Regions from separate parts of the Sessilibacter sp. MAH3 genome, predicted to be linked through region 3. Evidence: predicted binding sites of a transcription regulator. Region 3 holds the regulator's gene; each other region holds the start of a gene.
What was found. Region 3 encodes sigma-54, which starts transcription at its own class of promoters, with help from an activator protein. Its sites were predicted from a motif close to TGGCACANNNNTTGCNNT; they were not measured.

Region 1: a site for sigma-54 is predicted at 1,532-1,549, ahead of ACYQ2C_RS13605 (flagellar hook-length control protein FliK). Genes of this name have one in related genera too.
Region 2: a site for sigma-54 is predicted at 2,891-2,908, ahead of flgF (flagellar basal-body rod protein FlgF). Genes of this name have one in related genera too.
Region 4: a site for sigma-54 is predicted at 3,256-3,273, ahead of ACYQ2C_RS05570 (TorF family putative porin). Genes of this name have one in related genera too.

The regions. Positions count from the first base shown of each region.
Region 1 is NZ_BAAGIE010000022.1:33,453-38,178, reverse strand. It holds gene ACYQ2C_RS13615 (TIGR01777 family oxidoreductase) at 1-773, shown strand, start outside; gene ACYQ2C_RS13610 (Hpt domain-containing protein) at 796-1,191, shown strand; gene ACYQ2C_RS13605 (flagellar hook-length control protein FliK) at 1,629-2,909, shown strand; gene ACYQ2C_RS13600 (flagellar basal body-associated FliL family protein) at 3,405-3,929, shown strand; gene fliM (flagellar motor switch protein FliM) at 3,946-4,726, shown strand, end outside.
Region 2 is NZ_BAAGIE010000007.1:104,516-109,241, reverse strand. It holds gene ACYQ2C_RS06310 (flagellar basal body P-ring protein FlgI) at 1-190, opposite strand, end outside; gene flgH (flagellar basal body L-ring protein FlgH) at 202-903, opposite strand; gene flgG (flagellar basal-body rod protein FlgG) at 1,021-1,806, opposite strand; gene flgF (flagellar basal-body rod protein FlgF) at 2,055-2,798, opposite strand; gene flgE (flagellar hook protein FlgE) at 2,971-4,233, opposite strand; gene ACYQ2C_RS06285 (flagellar hook assembly protein FlgD) at 4,268-4,726, opposite strand, start outside.
Region 3 is NZ_BAAGIE010000008.1:72,952-77,677, reverse strand. It holds gene ACYQ2C_RS06860 (HPr family phosphocarrier protein) at 40-309, opposite strand; gene rapZ (RNase adapter RapZ) at 548-1,417, opposite strand; gene ptsN (PTS IIA-like nitrogen regulatory protein PtsN) at 1,441-1,890, opposite strand; gene hpf (ribosome hibernation-promoting factor, HPF/YfiA family) at 1,893-2,183, opposite strand; gene ACYQ2C_RS06840 (RNA polymerase factor sigma-54) at 2,282-3,889, opposite strand; gene lptB (LPS export ABC transporter ATP-binding protein) at 4,273-4,726, opposite strand, start outside.
Region 4 is NZ_BAAGIE010000006.1:117,872-122,597, reverse strand. It holds gene ACYQ2C_RS05585 (YifB family Mg chelatase-like AAA ATPase) at 1-732, opposite strand, end outside; gene ACYQ2C_RS05580 (methyl-accepting chemotaxis protein) at 947-2,032, opposite strand; gene ACYQ2C_RS05575 (accessory factor UbiK family protein) at 2,315-2,533, opposite strand; gene ACYQ2C_RS05570 (TorF family putative porin) at 3,363-4,052, shown strand; gene glnK (P-II family nitrogen regulator) at 4,309-4,647, shown strand; gene ACYQ2C_RS05560 (ammonium transporter) at 4,711-4,726, shown strand, end outside.

The DNA.
Region 1 (4,726 bases), on a different contig from region 3:
AAACCATTACCGATCTTAGCAAGTTAACTGACCTAAATAATTTTGATGCGGTAATAAACCTAGCCGGAGCGCCCATTGTTGGCAAACGTTGGACTGAAGAGTACAAGCAAAAAATTCGTACCAGTCGATTAAATACCACACAACAGCTTTGTACTTTATTTACCGTTACTACGAATAAACCTAAGGTTTTTCTGTCTGGGTCAGCAATCGGCATATACGGCGATACCGGCGTTGGTAAAATAGACGAAAGCAACGAGTTGAGTATTCGCGAAGACGATTTTGCGCAACAGTTGTGCCTTGATTGGGAAAAAATCGCTCGTACCATTACCGATACACGTTTGATTTTATTACGTACCGGTATTGTACTGGGTCGCGATGGCGGTGCCTTACAACAAATGCTACCGGCATTTAAGTTAGGTTTGGGCGGACCTCTTGGTGATGGTCAACAATACATGTCTTGGATTCATGTATCCGACATGGTTAAAGCGATAGACTTCTTGCTCAATTCGAGTCAGAGCGAAGGTCCATTCAATATGGTTGCTCCAAATCCGGTGACAAATTCAGAGTTTTCACAATCTCTGGCGGTTACCCTAAAGCGTCCGGGGTTTTTACGAGTTCCTAAAATTGTAATGAAATTTACCCTTGGTGAAGCTCATCAGCTATTATTTGACAGTCAGAACATTTTACCAGCCCGATTACAACAACAGGGCTTTAAATTTGATTACCCTTATATAAAAACTGCGCTTCAGGCGCTGGTGGGTAAAAAGTCATGAGCTTTGGGTTATAACATTTGCTATGAATGCTTTGCAATTTTTTGATCAATATACACTAGCCAGTCTTCGCGAAATTATGGAGGAAGATTTTCCGGCACTTTTACAAACCTATCGTGACGATGTTCTTGATAAATTCCAAACTATCGAATCATCAAAAGCAGCTGGCGAAACCTTATTATTGAAAAAAACCGTGCACAGCTTAAAAGGTAGTAGCGGCAATGTTGGTGTTATGCGCCTTATTGATATATGCCAGCATATTGAAGAACTGTGTGTACGTCGTCTTGAATCTGTTGATGCCGATGCACATTCGTTGCGTCAGTTAGAAGATAGGGTAACGTTTTATTTGAGTGCGTTATTAGAATTGAAAGAACCACTGCTTAAAGAAATAGATCTCTTGCTTGCAAACAATCCCATTTAATGTTGAATAATCTCCCAATATATTTAGGGAACTCTGATTAATCTTGTCATGTTTTAATCAGACCATTGCAATTAAAAATGCAATTTCTGATTCCTTTGCAATTTTAAACACTCACAGTGGTTGAAATTGATCACATCTCTGTTTCGCTGAAAAGTTTAGATTTCGCGGAACTCACTCTGATTTTTTCTAAATTCAAAGATCTCTGTAATTCTACTGATTACATCGGCTTGTTGTGTGCGTCTCAATAAATAGGCTTCTTGCCATAATAGTTATCTATCTGCAATTAACAAAACGCATAAATTTTTGCTGGCTGATCATTTTTAATCACTGAGTATGAGTTTGGCTCTTCATTTGCTTAGTATCCTCCATGAATTTACTTATCACTTGCGTATTAAATTTAGAGGCAAACAATTGCCTCTCTTAACATAGGTGGCCGTATGACATCTGGAATCAATGCTCTGGTCGTTAAATCCGATAAATTTGAGGTATCTGCCAATAGTAATTCTCGATCAGAGCTCCGTTCAAATGACGATAAATCGTTTGAGCAGGTTTTTGACGAAACAAATCGAAATAACGACACCAAAAAATTATCTTCTAATAATAAGGATTCCACCGACGAAAGAATTTCCAGCAAAAACAACAGTGCTGATCGAGATACGGCAACGTCTGAAAATACCGAAAATAATTCGCGCGCAGACGGCTTTCAAAACACGAGAGATGCTAGCTCTGAGCTAAGCGAGGAGAATTCATTGGAGCCAACATCGTCAACTTTGGCAACGTCGCAATCGCCACTGGTAGAAGCATTTATTTCAGATTTACACCTAGATGGTGAACTTGAGGGCCAATCGCCATTATTAATAGCGACATCCAGCACAGGCGGTTTAGGCCAATTAACAACCGGTGCGGAATTGCTTGAGCAGTCTGGGTTTGGTGGATTGTCGGCATATTCAAACTTATTGCAATCGGAAAGCTTGATATCTAAAAATAGTCTAAATGCCTCAAATGGTTTGAATAAATCTGCATTGTTGAACGTAAGTCAAGGTGACTATGAATTAAATGGCCTAGCGCTAGATTCAGATTTAAATGCAGATGTATTGGATAATAATGCGCAAAACAGCAAGTTTTCTGCAAAATTTGATAGTCTGCTTAATATTGCGGGTTTGAATAACTCTACGGAAATCGATACGCTTAATCCAATTGACAATAAAGTAAGCCAATATATTAATGGTCAGATCAGTGGTATATTAAATCCGTCAGATGCGCTTAGATCAACACCCACGACAACCAGTTTATTTGTTGGGCATGGCATAACTTCTCCCGCTTGGGGAGCGGATGTTGCCGAAAAAGTTTTATGGTTGGCGAGCCAAGGATTATCAGAGGCCGAAATTCAACTGGATCCACCGGAGCTAGGCCCATTACAAGCTAGAATTGTTGTACATAACGATCAAGCTCAAGTCAGTTTTAACAGTCACTCTTCGCAAGTACGCGATGCATTGGATCAAACGGCTAACCGCTTGAGAGAACTTTTTTCCCAGGAAGGTTTAAACTTAGTGGATGTTAATATTTCTGGTCAGTCTAATCAGGAGCAACGTCAAGAGAGTAATAACCAGGCAGAAAATGACAATCTAGTGAATTCTGGCGGTATTGAAGAAAATACGGAAGTCACCCACGTAACACCCGTGAATACTCATACCCGTTTGGTAGATAGCTACGCTTAATTTGCGTTTTAATCACTTTTGAATAAGCTCTGATTAAATTATGGAAGAATTAATCAGAGCTTTCTTACGACTGCTTAATAGAACGATTTCTTTTTAAGTCATTAACTATTGGCTTTGTAACTAAATAGTTTTTTCTTGCGATTTTGGTGTTGTTGGCTAAACATATTTTGCTCTAACCGCCATTAAAAATACTGTATTCAAAACCTAAATTCATTTAAAACGCTCGGCGACACAAGAATGTGTCGTCTGTTCTGAGTAGGGTAAGTGTTTGAGCGTGCGAAAAATTTCAAATCGCGCTTTCAATTGTTTTTTTTCTTTTCTCTGCATTATTCACGAACAAATTCATCAGACGTTTCCATTTAACAATTCTTGAAAATCCTCAAACCTGTGCTACACCAGTGAAGGCGCGATTATTCAGCATCGTGTTATTCAGGCATAGCCTTTGCTGATTCTAAATCTACAGCATTAACTACAAAAAAATGACGAGATCTTGACATGGCTGACGAAGAACAGGCAGCAGAAGAATCCAGCGGCGGTGGAAAAAAGAAACTCATTCTATTAATTGTTGGCGCTTTAATTTTAATTTCGGTTTCGGTTGGCGGAACCGTCGCAGTATTGACTATATTCAAGGAAGATCCTCCGGCTGTTGAAGAGGCTGATGATGCCGCCATGGAAGAAAAATCCATGGAGGAAACGAAAATGCCAGCGGTATATTTTCCATTAAATCCATCATTATTAATGACCTATAACGTTCGTGGTCGCCAGCGTTACGCACAAATTGATATTACATTAATGACACGGTCAGACACGGTGGTAACCGAAATTGAATTACACAGCTCGCGGGTAAGAAACGACCTAATCTTGGCGTTCTCGGGCATGGAATACGAAGAAATTCAAACCCCAGAAGGCAAAGAGTTAATGCGACAAACAGCTCTTACGGTTGTTCAAACGATCATGAATGAAGAGATCGGCGAGCCGGGAGTAGAGCAAATACTATTTACTAATTTTGTCATGCAATAACTGAGGTCTGTAAACCTTGCAAGACTTACTATCACAAGACGAAATCGATGCTTTATTACACGGTGTCGACGATGGCGATATCGAGGTCGAAAACGACAACGAACCCGGTAAAGCTAGAGGTTATGACCTAACCAGCCAAGATCGAATCGTTCGCGGGCGAATGCCAACGCTCGAAATGATTAACGAACGATTTGCGCGCTATACCCGAATTAGCATGTTTAATTTATTGCGCCGCACAGCCGATGTCTCAGTCGGTGGCGTACAGATTATAAAATTCGGCGAATACGTACACACCTTGTATGTGCCAACCAGTTTAAATATGGTGAAATTTCGGCCTTTAAGAGGTACAGCGCTGATTATTTTAGATGCAAAACTGGTTTTTAAATTAGTGGACAATTTTTTTGGTGGCGATGGTCGGCACGCAAAAATCGAAGGCCGTGAATTTACGCCCACCGAATTACGTGTTGTACAAATGGTATTGCAACAAGCCTTTACCGATCTCACCGAAGCTTGGAAAGCGGTTATGCCGTTGGAATTTGAATTTATAAATTCCGAGGTTAACCCTTCAATGGCCAATATTGTTAGCCCCAGTGAGGTCGTGGTTGTCAGTACCTTTCACGTGGAATTAGACGGTGGTGGTGGAGAACTGCAAATTACCATTCCTTACTCCACCATCGAACCCATACGCGAAATGCTCGATGCAGGCTTGCAAAGCGATAGTGATGAACGAGACGATCGTTGGATAGTTGCATTGCGAGAAGATGTATTAGAAGCGGATGTGCAACTGGAGTGCGAAA
Region 2 (4,726 bases), on a different contig from region 3:
AAGACTGCGCAGTAAAAGGTGTTTGGTTGGTTTGATCACCGGTGCCGTCTAGACCAACGACAAGACCGTAGCCAATTAATTGATTCGAACGAACACCCTGGATACTGGTTATGTCTTTTATGCGTTCAGCCACAGACACGTTGGATATTAAGATAAATAAACCGAAAATAATGCAACGTAAAATAATCATAATTACGCTCGCTAAAATGGCCAGAGAGGGCCGTTAAAAAATCGAGACAACCAACCTTGCCGATTAGTATTGGCAAGCTCACCTGTACCGCTGTAAGAAATTCGAGCGTTGGCGATACGCGTTGATACAACCGTATTATCGGTGGCAATATCACCCGGACGAATAATACCGCTCAAGCGAATGTATTCATCGCCACGATTAATGGTGATCCATTTTTCACCGCGAATCACAAGATTACCATTGGGCAGAATATCTGCCACAGTTACCGTGATATCACCAATTAAACTGTTACTTTGGTCTGCATCTGCTTCTCCGGTAAATTCTCTTTCTGCGACCAGATCGGTTAATAAACTCAGATTTTTTACACTTACTCCAGAACCTAATACCGTGCCCTCTTCTATATTAACGTCGTCATCTTTTACCAACGATACATTGGATGATTTACTGGAACTGGTTTCTTCCTCAAGAATAACGGTGATGATATCCCCAATGCGCATGGCTTTAGCATCGGTGTATAGAGAGATCGAATAATTTTCGCTGTACAAAGATCCATTACTCGGCGGAATTACCGGCGGCGGTGGTGCGATAACTGGCGCATAAAACGGATCAGAATCCGGTGTCGGCATTCTGGATTGACCCGCGCAGCCCGCCAGACTTATTAATGGAATTACGCAGAGAGATAAACGCTTGTAGAAATTAAATAATTGAGTCATTTTTTGTACTTCTTTGCTTTAGCATCCACAAACAGTCGCACCGTTATTCGTTATTATTTTCTGTTGTTTGCGAGAATGATGAATGCAACTATTTACTGCACGGTTATTAATGCCAAATTAAAGATTTTGACTAATAAACTGCAACATTTGATCGGCCGTAGTCACAACCTTTGAATTTAATTCGTAAACACGTTGCGTAGTAATCATATTTACCATTTCTTCGACAATATCCACGTTAGAGTTTTCGAGTGTACCTTGTAATAAATCCCCTAAACCATTTTGACCCGGCGTACCTGTTAGGGGATTACCACTTGCGGCGGTTTCATAAAATAAGTTGCCGCCAAAGGCTTCTAAACCCGATGGATTAATAAAGTCGACAATTTCAATCGTGCCAATTTGAGTTGGGTTAGTTTGCCCTCTGATATTGGCGGTCACAATTCCGTCTGTACCAATAGTTAATGTACTGGTATTTTCTGGAACGGTAATAGCAGGATCGAGTAATAAACCATTGGCATTTACCAAGTCACCATCGGAATTTAAATGAAATTGGCCGTTACGTGTGTATGCAGTTGTACCATCGGGTAACGCTATTTGAAAAAAACCGCGACCGCTAATGGCTACATCCAATGCTTGATCGGTAACTTGTAAACTGCCTTCTGTAAATTGTTTTTGCGTACTTACCACGCGCACACCAGTACCTAGCTGCAAACCCGACGGTAAGGTTGTATCTTGGGTTGATTGCGCACCGGGTTGACGAGTAATTTGATAAATTAGATCTTCAAATACTGCGGCATCACGCTTATAACCAACGGTCGATGCATTAGCCAGATTATTTGAAATGGTTGTTAGTTGGGTGTCTTGAGCACTTAAACCCGTTTTACTTACATACAGTGCTGCGTGCATAAATACCTCTGATGTTCAATATTTTTAATAAAAAATTGGGTCCGTTAAATTAGCTGGTATTTTTTGACAAAAAACTACCGAATTACTTTTTGGAACCTCTGATTAACTCATCCATGATTTAATCAGAGGACAGAAATTGAAAATGCGATTTCCAATTTCTTCACAATTTCGATCACTTATAGTTCTTGAAATTGGTGACACATCCTTGTGTCACCGGAAACTCTAGGTTAACCAGAGTTTCTTTTTATTTAAGAAAGCTGCAAAAGTTTAAGATTTGCATCGGCATTCTCTTCTACGGTTGACATTAATTTTATTTGTGTCTCGTATTGTCGAGCCAAAGCAATAACCGAGGTTAATTCACTGATGGTATTAACATTACTGGTTTCTAAAAATCCGGCAATTACCGTGACGGAAGGATCATCAACAAATTCACCACCATCTCGTAATCTAAATAAACCGTCTTCACCTTTTTCTACATTTTCAAGATCAGGATTAACCAATCGCAAACGATTAATATTGGCAAGCGCTTCTGGCCCTTGCCCCTGAATTTGCACACTGAGCGTACCATCCTTTGCAATTTGTAGTTTCTCAAGCGGTGGTAGAATAATTGGACCACCCTCGCCTAAAACCGGTAAACCATTACCGGTATGCAAAATACCTTCTGGGCTAATGACAAAATTACCGGCTCTTGTTAACGCCTCAGAACCGTCTGCCGTAGCAACCACCAAAAAACCATCACCCTCAATAGCAACGTCAAGATCGCGTCCGGTTAAATTTAAGGAGCCATGACTAAAATCGGTTGCGGGCCGCTCTGTTTGCGAATAGGCGCGAGTTGGAATGCCGTCACCGTAATAAACGCCCATGCTGCGCGCTTGCTCAAAGTCGGCTCTAAAGCCTGTTGTGTTGGCGTTCGCCAAATTATTGGCTCTGGCGGTTTGTGCTAACATATTATTTTTTGCACCCGTCATGGCGATATAAATTGCTCTATCCATATTCAAGGGCTCTCACAATACTAAAGAAAAAACATAAGCTGTCGAAAACATTAAAACCGGCTTATGACAAAAAATTACCGCTTTTTATTAAGTGAGCAAAGCCGATGCCATAGAAAAATAAAAACAAAAAAAAGGCGACTTTCGTCGCCCAAATCGCACAGTCAATTCTTTTTTAACGGATATTAATAATGGTTTGCGTGACCTGATCAGCCGTCTCAACCGTTTTAGAGTTTGCTTGATAATTACGTTGCGCAATAATCAATTGCACAAGCTGCTCGGTTAAATCGGTATTTGATTCCTCTAATACACCCGAGTTAACTAAGCCTAGCGCGGCAGAACCTGGAGCGCCAATATTTGCTTCGCCCGATTGAAAAGTTTGTGCCCAAGAATTATTGCCTACCGGTTGTAATCCTTGGTTGTTGGTGAATTCCGCGAGCGCAACTTGACCCACAACACTAGATTGTCCGTTGGTAAATCGGGCAAATATGATTCCAAACTCGTCAATTTCTAATCCCGATAATCGACCGGTGGTAAATCCGTCTTGTGAAACATCGGCAACACCAAAATTAGAGCCAAATTGAGTAGAACCGCGATAATTAATCGTCAGTGTTGCACGTGCAGGGTCCGTTGCCTGAGGGTCAGACCAATTTAGAATGTCAAATTCGGTTGCTCCGGCAACACCATCTACCGCGCTTAAATTACCGGTAGAATCAAACGTTAATAGGTTGGGAACTGGATTACCGGTGGCATCAACCGAAGCTGCGGCTCCGTCGATATAAGTGTAGGCTTGCCATTGTGAAGGGCCACCGGCTGGCGAGTTTTGTACGTAATATTGTGTCAGCGTATGCGATACGCCTAATGAATCAAATATTGTCACTGACGTAACGCTGTTATAGCTGGCCGCATCTGTTGAATCAAACGTAGTTACCAGCGGTGGTAATTCACCGGCATCGAGATTAATTCGCCAATCAACATCGACGGTTTGTTGGGGCGCAATATTATCGGTTGATAATTGAAGATCGGTTAATACACCGATGATGTTATTGTCATCGTCGGCTCCAAAACCTTGAACAATAGATCCTGAGTTATTGACCAAAAAACCACTCTCGTTAACACCGAAGGTTCCGTCGCGGGTATAATTTAATTCACCACCGGCATCAACAATAAAAAACCCTTCACCACTTATAGCAAGGTCTAATTCATTTTCGGTGTAAGCCAGATTACCTTGGTCAAATGATTGCGCCACCTCGGTGACTCGTACACCATCGCCAACTTCTAAAGAGCCTGATCCAAATAATGAGTTTGCGTAAATATCACCAAATTCGGTTCGACTTTCCTTAAACCCTATGGTTGAAGCGTTCGAAATATTATTACCCGTCACTTCAAGGTCAATATTTGCCGCACGAATTCCACTGAGACCAATATTAAATGACATAATTTACTCCATCGAACCGAATAAAACGGTGTTTTTATTGTTCATTAAACTGAATAACATCGTTAATGCTGTATGCGCCTATACCGGCAAGGTTTAGCGTGAGCTCTCCGTTTCCACCAACGGTGACACTGTTAACATTTGCGCTTAAGCCAGTATCCAATTGTGTCGTACTGCCATTAATATCTGCGGTTACCGTAATTCGGTATTCACCGCTGTCGATGTTAGATCTTGATGATTGCCAGTCGATAAGCTCGCCGTTAACTTCGGCAAAACTGCCATCCCAGCGGAAAACCAATTCCCCAGCGGCTTGAGTTCCTAATGGAATTCGATCGACAAAACTGCCTGCGCTGTCGAATATATCGATATTAACGTCGTTGCTGGAAGCAGGTAATTGCACTTGTCCAGAAACCACGCCACCGGGTGCTAATAAGGCGGTATTGGAAGGAACGGTTACCGAAGTTCCAACCAGCGACGAAGCGGCCAAAGCTTGGTT
Region 3 (4,726 bases):
GGAAATATAAGTCTGAAAATACACGGCAGTGAAAAAGGTTCAATTGTCTTCTTCAAATTTATCGGCAAATAAAGCTTCAATCGCAGTAAGCGCAGCTTGTTCATCGCTGCCATCTGCACAGATGGTTACTAAAGTGCCCGCAGATGCCGCCAATAACAGAATCGACATAACGCTTTTGCAATCTGCTTTTTTTCCATTGGCTTCAATAGAAAGTGTCGCGCTAAATTGCATTGCCAATTTGGCGAGCTTAGTAGCGGCACGAGCATGCAAGCCTTTGGTGTTGGAGACCAGGATATTCTTTTCGATCATTGTGTAGGCGCTTGGAATAGTAATAAAAAGTGATTGAGTGACTTTTAATGAGTTAACTTAATCGCGATTTATGAAATTATTGTTGAGTTCTTTTGTTGTTATTATTGTATTTCGATGGCTAATAATAGAACGTTTATCGTTATTATTGTCGCTATTTTAGAAAATTATCGAAATTTTAAAAAAAGAATGCTCTCTGTAGTTTACCGCTATGACGGTTTACTACTATAACCGTACACGGCTATGACGTTTTTGAGCGATTCGGCACCGCCAGATCGCGATGGCGGACGAGTATATTTTCGAAATCTTCTTTTAATTGGTCGGCGAGCGCATTACAGACATATACAGAGCGATGTTGCCCACCGGTGCAACCGATAGCAATGGTTATGTAGCTGCGATTGCTTTTTTCGTATTCAGGTAACCATTGTTTTAAAAAGTTTTGTGTCGAATCGATCATAGCGTGAACCATTGATTGACTCTTTAAAAACTGTACAACTTCTGGATCATTACCCGTACAGCCGCGCAACTTGGGAATCCAAAATGGATTGGGTAAGCAGCGCACATCGAAGACTAGATCGGCATCAGCTGGCAACCCGCGTTTGAATCCGAAGGACTGAAACTGCACCGCCATGTGCGGTGCTCCTGAACCTGTCACCCATTTATGAACCAGATTTCGAAGGTCATGCACACTTAAATTACTGGTGTCTATAACTCGGCTTGCACGGGTTTGAATGGGTCTTAAAAGCTCAGACTCCGCCAAAATAGCGTCTTTCAGATCAACATTATCGGATGTTAGCGGATGTTTGCGGCGAGTCTCACTAAAACGCTGAATGAGAACATCGTCTCGGGCATCCAAAAAAATGATTTGTGTCTTGCGGCATAAACTCTCTAGCTGTGGAAACAAACTATCGAAAGCTTCTAACTCTTGTAGGTTACTGCGCGCATCAATGCTTACGGCGAATTGTTTGGACTGATCCGTTTGTGATGTGACCAAATACTTGAGCAGGGTAATTGGAAAGTTGTCGATACAAATCATTCCGGCGTCTTCCAGCGCACGTAAAGCACTGCTGATGCCTGAGCCTGATCTGCCGCTAACAATGACCAACTCCATTTTATGCTCCGCGAAACGAAAGATTACTGCTGGGTAATAACTTGGTACAACTCTTCATCACTTTTGCAGTTGCGCAATTTTTTTACCAGCTCGGTTTGGGACAAAACCTCAGCGATTTTCGCCAGAGTTTTAAGGTGGGAGTCATCCGCTTCCTCGGGGACTAGCAGCGTAAAGATCAGATCTACGGGCGCGTCATCGATGGCGTCAAAGTCCAATGGCGTATTAAGTTTAAATAACGCTCCCATGACGCCGGTACAGTTTTCCAGTCGGCAATGCGGAATCGCAATTCCTTGCCCGATTCCGGTCGAGCCGAGCCTTTCGCGGGCCATCAGGCGGCGAAAGAGCTCATCAGCGTCAAGAACTGGGAATCCTTTAGTAATGAATTGCGCGACATTTTCTAATGTTCGCTTTTTACTTGATCCCTCCAAGCCACATTTAACGCGGCTGGGAGTAAGAATGCTGGAGAGGTCCATAATCAACGGTGGCTGGTTGCTTTCTCTTTATGTTTGAGCAATTGCCGATCTAATTTTACGGCCATTTCATCGATGGCAATATACAGATCGTCAGATTCACTCTCGGCAAATATATCTTTGCCACTTATGTGTACGGAAGCTTCTGCTTTTTGTCTTTGTTTTTCAACCCTTAATACAACATTGATTGTAGTGATTTGCGGGTTGTGCTTGCCGAGTTTTTCAAATTTAGTTTCAACATAATTTCGAATAGAGTCGGTGACTTCGACGTGGTGCCCACTGATGCTAAGAGTCATTGTTATTCCTCATGTCAGAGTTAAGTCATTGATTACACAGGTTTTAAGCCCGTGTAATCGGGTATGAATTAGGGTCGAGATCACCGAGTCATGGTTGGTCAGACCAGTCTTTTACGTTCGTTCGAGGCTGGAATACCCAAGGATTCGCGATATTTCGCAATGGTTCTTCGGGCGACTTGAATGCCTTGATCTGCCAGTAACGCGGTAATTTTGCTGTCGCTTAAGGGTTTGCGAGCGTCTTCTGCGGCAACCAGCTTTTTGATAATGGCACGTATTGCGGTTGAAGAGCATTCGCCGCCATTGTCTGTGCTGACGTGGCTTGAGAAAAAGTATTTTAACTCAAAGATGCCTTGAGGCGTGTGCATGTATTTTTGCGTTGTTACCCGTGAAATTGTCGACTCATGCATGCCTACGTCTTCGGCAATGTCGTGAAGTACTAGAGGTTTCATGGATTCTGGGCCGAAATCTAAAAAGCCCTGTTGTTTTTCAACAATGCAGCTTGCAACCTTCAGTAGAGTCTCGTTGCGGCTTTGTAAACTTTTCAAGAACCAGCGTGCTTCTTGTAAATTATCTCGCAAGAAGGTGTTGTCTTCGCTGCTATCGGCACGCTTTACAAGACTGGCGTAATTGTTGTTGATGCGAATTTTAGGGGCTATTTCTGGGTTCAGCTCTACGATCCAGCGACCTTCTTGCTTGCTCACAAAAACATCGGGAACGATATAGCTGGTATCGCTGCTGCCGATAGTAGCGCCGGGATGAGGTGTTAATTCCTGAATTAAATCGATCGCAACTTTGAGTTCGGGCTCTTTAACGCGACATTTACGCATTAACTGTTTGTAGTCACGACTGCCAAGTAACGCTAGATGCTCTGCAACTACCGCCTTGGCGGTTTCCAGTCCGGGTGTTTCTTTGGCGTATTGATTGAGTTGTACCATCAAACATTCAGACAAATCGACGCTGCAAGAGCCGATAGGATCAAACAGTTGAAGTCGGTGTTGAACCGCAATCACTTCGTCTAGGCTTAGGTCTTCGTCTGTATCTGCGTCTGTATCTGCGTCTTCGTTTAGAGGTTCAGAAGCTTCAAGCTCACCGCTTTCTTGTTCGGCATCTTCGTCATTCTCACGCCAGTCACCGCGTAGGCCGTGAAAAATCTCCTCGATACTGCTTGAGAGCAAACCGCTGGGCTCTACCGAGTCTATGATTGCTAAAGCAATGGTTCGATCGGTTTCTGACATTGGAGTCAGATTCAATTGCCACAGTAAGTATTCTTGAAGGGTCTCGGTGTTGTCGATTTGGCTGTCGAAAAAGCTGTCGTCTCGTTCTACGGCTGATGACGAGGAAGAGTTGCTGCTGCCTTGGTAAATGTCGTCCCACTGGGTATCAACGGGTAAATCCTCGGGAATGTTTTCCTGCCATTCGCCTTCTTGGGCGTCGCCAGAATCGGATTCGGATGCGGTTGCGGTAACTTTTTCTTCGCTGAAGTTGTCGGAAATTTCGTTGGGTTGTTCGCTGTTGTCGCCGGACTCACCGCTATCAAGGTGAGAGTCATCGGATTCGCTAACTTCGAGCATGGGATTAGACTCAAGAGCTTCTTGAATCTCTTGTTGAAGATCGAGCGTTGAGAGTTGTAGCAGGCGAATGGCTTGCTGCAACTGAGGGGTCATCGTTAATTGTTGACCCATTTTTAGCTGTAATGATTGTTTCATAACTTGACACTACTTCCAAAAACGGTGTCAGAATCGGAGCTGATTCTGATCAAGCTTAGTGTCAGTGTAGACTTGAAAGGGGCGTTTTTGCAACAGCTATTAAGCAAAAAATATGCCCAACCTTGAATTCTCTTTAAATAAATGTTTTGAGGGAAAAAATAAAAGAACAGCGAGTGCTTTAGCGGAGGGGATTACTTGTTGATCACTTAACAGTAAGACCAATGTTCGCCTATTTCAACAGCAAGGTAAAGCGGTTTTTTAATGTCGCCTAAAATGTCTTTTGGGTGGTCTTGTAGGCTAAAAAAGAGTCTTTTTTTGGGTCCTTTGATAGGTGTTGAGGCTTTTGTTGTTTTATTGAGGGTCGGTTGAGGTGGCCGCTCAATTTAGAGCTTAAAGCCTTCACCCAAATAAGTGTCTCTGACTTTTTGATTGGATAAAACCGTCTCAGCGTCGCCTTCGGCAATGATAAACCCGCCGCCCACAATATAGGCTTTCTCGCAGATATCTAAGGTCTCGCGAACGTTGTGGTCGGTAATGAGTACGCCAATTCCTCGTGATTGAAGGTGTTCAATAATTTGCTTGATATCACCGACGGATTTTGGGTCCACGCCGGCAAAGGGTTCGTCAAGAAGGATAAAGCGTGGTTCTGTCGCTAGCGCGCGAGCAATTTCGACGCGACGACGTTCACCACCGGATAGGGCGATGCCTTGGCTGTCTTGTACGTGGGTGATGTGAAATTCTTCTAAAAGTTGTTGCGCTCGGTCTTTGCGATCTGTTGCAGATAAATCGGATCGAGTCTCTAAGATTGCTAAAATATTGTCTTTGACCGATAGCTTT
Region 4 (4,726 bases), on a different contig from region 3:
CTTGAGAGCTTCACTACTGGTAAGCGAGGGCATTATTCCCGGTAATCTTTTCGCCAATAGGGTTTTACCCGTTCCGGGAGGACCGAAATACAGCAAGTTGTGCCTTCCGGCTGCTGCGACGAGCAAGGCTCTCTTGGCTTGATGCTGACCTTTCACCTCGGAGAGGTCCAGATGGCTTACTTCAGAGGCGTAACGTTCTGCCTTAGGTTTTGGCCATTGAATTTGCTGTTTTAATAAGGCGCATAAATTGAGGAGGTTATCTACTGCAAAGCAATTCAAGCCTTCAATTAATGCCAGTTCTTGCTCGTTTTTCTGTGATCCGTACAGTGATCGCCCAGCCTCCAGGCAGGTTATTGCGGCGGGGATAATCCCGCGAATCGGGCGTATTTCTCCTGAAAGCGCTAGCTCGCCGTAAAATTCTGCGTCTGCAATGCACTGTGCGGGCAGTTGATCTGAAGCGACTAATATGCCTAGCGCAATAGCAAGATCGTAGCGACCGCCTTCTTTGGGAAGATCTGCTGGGGCAAGATTTATGGTGACTCTTCTTGCCGGAAACTCGAAGTGGCTGTTGAGCAACGCGCTTCGTACGCGCTCTTTGGATTCTTTAACGGCCGTCTCTGGTAATCCAACGATATTCAGGCTGGGTAATCCACTCGAAAGATGAACCTCGACGGTTACCTGTGGTGCATTGACGCCATGTTGGGCGCGGGTCAGGACAACGGCCAGGGACATTTTGGCTTCACTCCATTGAGGCTATTTGTTGATAAATGAGCCCAAATTTAATGGAATTTCGCCGATCTGTCTAAATTAGATGGTGTTTTAAACTTTCGTCTGAATTTATAGAATAAGTAAGTAATATAAGCGCTCTACGAACGTTATTGATCGCTAAGACTGAAGACGTCTGTATGGATCAATAGACTTTATCGGCTTCTTTTACTTGTCTTTATCAAGTCTCGCTCAGTTCCTCCAGTAAGGACATCATTTTTTCGCTGGCGGATTCCATCAAGCTCAAATGTTCCACAACTTTTTTCTGATCGCCATTTCTGGAGGCTTCCAATGCCGCAACTCCGTGGTTGTGTATCTCTTGATGCGGAGTATGGAGTTTTTTGAAGGCGGGTTTTTGACCAACAGGCGTGTGATTTTGCTGGTCGCACCATTGACCCAATCGGCAACTGTGGTGGTTGGTAAATTCACTGATAGATTTCGACGATTCACCAGAAACGCAAGCATAGACGTCTCCCTTCCACACAATATGATCGAGTTTAACGGTCTGTATAAAAGACTTGTGTGCTGATTCGGTGATTGTGTTGGTGATCGACTTACAGTTATCAACGATCAAAGAATAGTGCTGGTTTAGGTTGGTAACCCCTGAAGAAAGCTCTTCGTTGTTGGATTTGATTTCATCAACAGAAACCACCGCAGACTTGGTCGAATTGATGATGTTTTTGACCAATTCTGAAACTTCACTCGCGGATTTATTGGTTTCGTTAGCAAGCGATCTCACCTCATCGGCCACTACACTAAAACCCCGTCCCGAATCACCGGCGCGTGCGGCCTCGATAGCTGCGTTTAAAGCGAGCAAGTTGGTTTGATCGGAAATGCTTGTGATAGTCGATACGAAATCATTGATGCTTCCCGCGGTATCTGAAAGCCCGGCAATACTGGTTGTCATGCCAGACATACGATGCCCCATTCCTTGCATTGAACGAATAATATCGTGGAGAGACGTTGAAGAAACGTCGAACAAGTTATTGATACTGGCTACCGTGGTTGTCTGCTTCTCTACGCGTTCAAAAGACTCGAGCACGGTTTGACGAATACCACTGATTTGGTAGAGCGATCTCAACAGGTTGTGAATGAGTTGATCTTTGAATAACGATTGTGGCGAGCTGCCTGAATCATCCGCTTGCGCGCTGAGAGCTTGGTTTTCCATCCGCAATGACGATAGCTCGTCTTCTAGTTCTCGGATCTTTCGGCTTAACTGCTCATTTTCGGATTGTTGTTTCGTGAGCGACGACGCTAGTACAAACATTCGTTGGCTACCTTGGCGCAAGAGAGATGAATAGTAAGCGTAGTCGTTAAAAGCTATTTATGCCTGTTTTTCGGTTTTCTAGGAGAAGAGGTGTAGATCAGTAATATCGCATTGAATCTAGGGGTGAGTTTAGATCGGAATCAGGCAGAAGGCGTTGGTCAGGCAGGACACTAAAACTGTATTTTGTTCACGTTTGAACAGATTGCGCGCTCTGTGCAGTTGCTCGCGATTATGTGATCTTCTAAAGCAGCGCCCTTTACATTGGGCGCCAAACGCATTGCCTTAACTTTGCTGGCTAGAAAGCTTTAGCTCAAGTGCTGTAACGAGCGCTTCTAATTCTTTGACTCGTGCTTCTGTTTGTTCCAGTACCTTGGTTTGAGCATCGAATTCAACTCGGCTTACTAATTTGTGTTCTTGGATGACTTTCTCAATGATGGAGTCGAATACAGGATTAGAGAGAGGATTCGGTATTTTATTAATTAGATCTTCAAATGGATTCATAAACTGAGGCCGAATGTCATCGTTAATAGGAAGTTGGCTATTATGTCATTATGCCTGCGGTTTTTAAAAACGTTCGCTACCAATGTTTTCGCAATACAGTAAGGTGTTAGCAACTCCAAGAGTCATAAGTAATTGAAGTTGAGAAGAAAATGGAAGGTGCGTTTTAACTTTTGTCCTTTGATTAAATCATGGCGGAGTTAATGAGAGCTCTTTTAGGTAAACAGTATTTGATTTAGGTAAACAGTTTTTGGGCGTATTTGCGGGCTTGGTTTTGGTGAGGTTTTTTTGGATATAGCTCAAGCTATCTAATTATTTTTCATGAGTGTTTAATTTTCTGATTTAGTTCATAAAGTATTACTGCCCTGAATTGGCTGATCAAATCATTGATTTGCATTATTTTGGTGCTTCCTATTTGCGGTTTCCCTTCAAGATATCTTTCTAAATTCTAAGAAAATTAAAGTTTTTTGAGTTTTTAGAAGAGGTTTGATCACAAAGTGACCTTTTTTGGTGATGTTTTGATTTGATGGATAGTTCCATTAATGAAAAATCTACTGGTGAAAATACCAAACTCTTTGTTTATAGTTCACACGCACTGTAAATGTACTTGTACGTGATATTTGTCGCAATTTAATGCATTTCGTTATAAGCATTACCAATATGGGCGCGCCCGCAGTGGTAAGAACATGGCGGTAAGTCTTTGTAATGCATGAAAAAAGTGCTTTTGGCATGTCAAGTGCTAAATCGGTGAGCGGGCTGATTATCTCACTTCTTTTAGAAATACTCGGTCAAAATTACAAGATCAAAGAGCACACTTTTGGAGACTCAACGAATGAAATTGGCAAAAAGTTTGATGGCTGGAGCTGTCGCTGCTGTTGTATTGGGTTCAACAACTGCCATGGCAGAAGTAAGTACCAATATCGGTTTATCAAGCGACTACGTTTGGCGTGGTGTCACTCAAACCGCAAATGGTGCTGCAATTTCTGGTGGTATCGATTACACAGACGAAAGTGGTTTCTTCGCAGGTACTTGGTTGTCAAATACCGACTTTGGCAGTAACGAAGTGGATTTGTACTTAGGTTACGCCGGTGAAGCCGGTGATTTAGGTTATAGCGTTACTTACAACTATTACCTATACCCAACTACTGATGATATTAACTTCGGTGAAGTCTTACTTGATTTTAGCTACAACATATTCAGCGCTGGCGTTGCTTACACCGTAAACAGCGAAGTTGATGAGCCTGAAAGATTTGTAGAAGGTGACGTGCACTACTACTTCGGTGCAGGTTTTGATCTAGGTAACGACTGGGGCTTGGGCCTTACTTACGGTTACTACGATTTCGACCACGACGGCGATGCTGTTTTAGATGAGCAAGGTGTAGGCAGTTACGGTTACTTCCAAGTTGACCTATCTAAGTCATACGGCGATTGGGGTGATATCACTATCTCTCTAAGCGACGCTGACGAAGAGTCTGGTGAAGAAGATCCATTAGCGTGGATTTCTTGGACCAAAACTTTCTAAGTTATTTGCCGCGCTTAGCGCGGCATTTTGACCCCTAGCGATTGCAACATTCAAAACTCTAATTTTTTAGAGAGAGATATAAGTTCGGATGTGGTGGTGCAGACTCAGGTCAACCGAACCTAACATCGATGAAATTGTTCGCGGGGCTAACAAGTTTTCGCAATGGGTGGTTGCTTCCAAATATTGCACCAACTGTCTGAGCAACAATCGAGCGTTTCACGCTGGCAAACTTAAAGCACATTTTTAGGGGATAAATATGAAATTAGTTACCGCGGTTATCAAGCCGTTCAAATTGGACGCTGTTAGAGAGGCTCTATCCGATATCGGTGTTCAGGGTATTACGGTTACTGAAGTGAAAGGCTTTGGTCGCCAAAAAGGTCACACCGAGTTGTACCGCGGCGCGGAGTATGTTGTTGACTTCCTGCCGAAGACCAAACTCGAAGTAGCGGTTTCCGATGATCAACTAGAAGCAGTTGTTGAGGCCGTTAGCAAAGCCGCTCACAGCGGCAAAATCGGAGATGGCAAAATCTTCGTTTCAAACCTAGAACAGGTCATTCGAATTCGTACTGGTGAGTCTGGCGAAGACGCGCTGTAAGCAGCTAGTTAATGCTGAATTTTGTTTTAAAAAATCGATAAATTGGAGCCTTGGGGATCTGCTATGGAAAACAATGTTT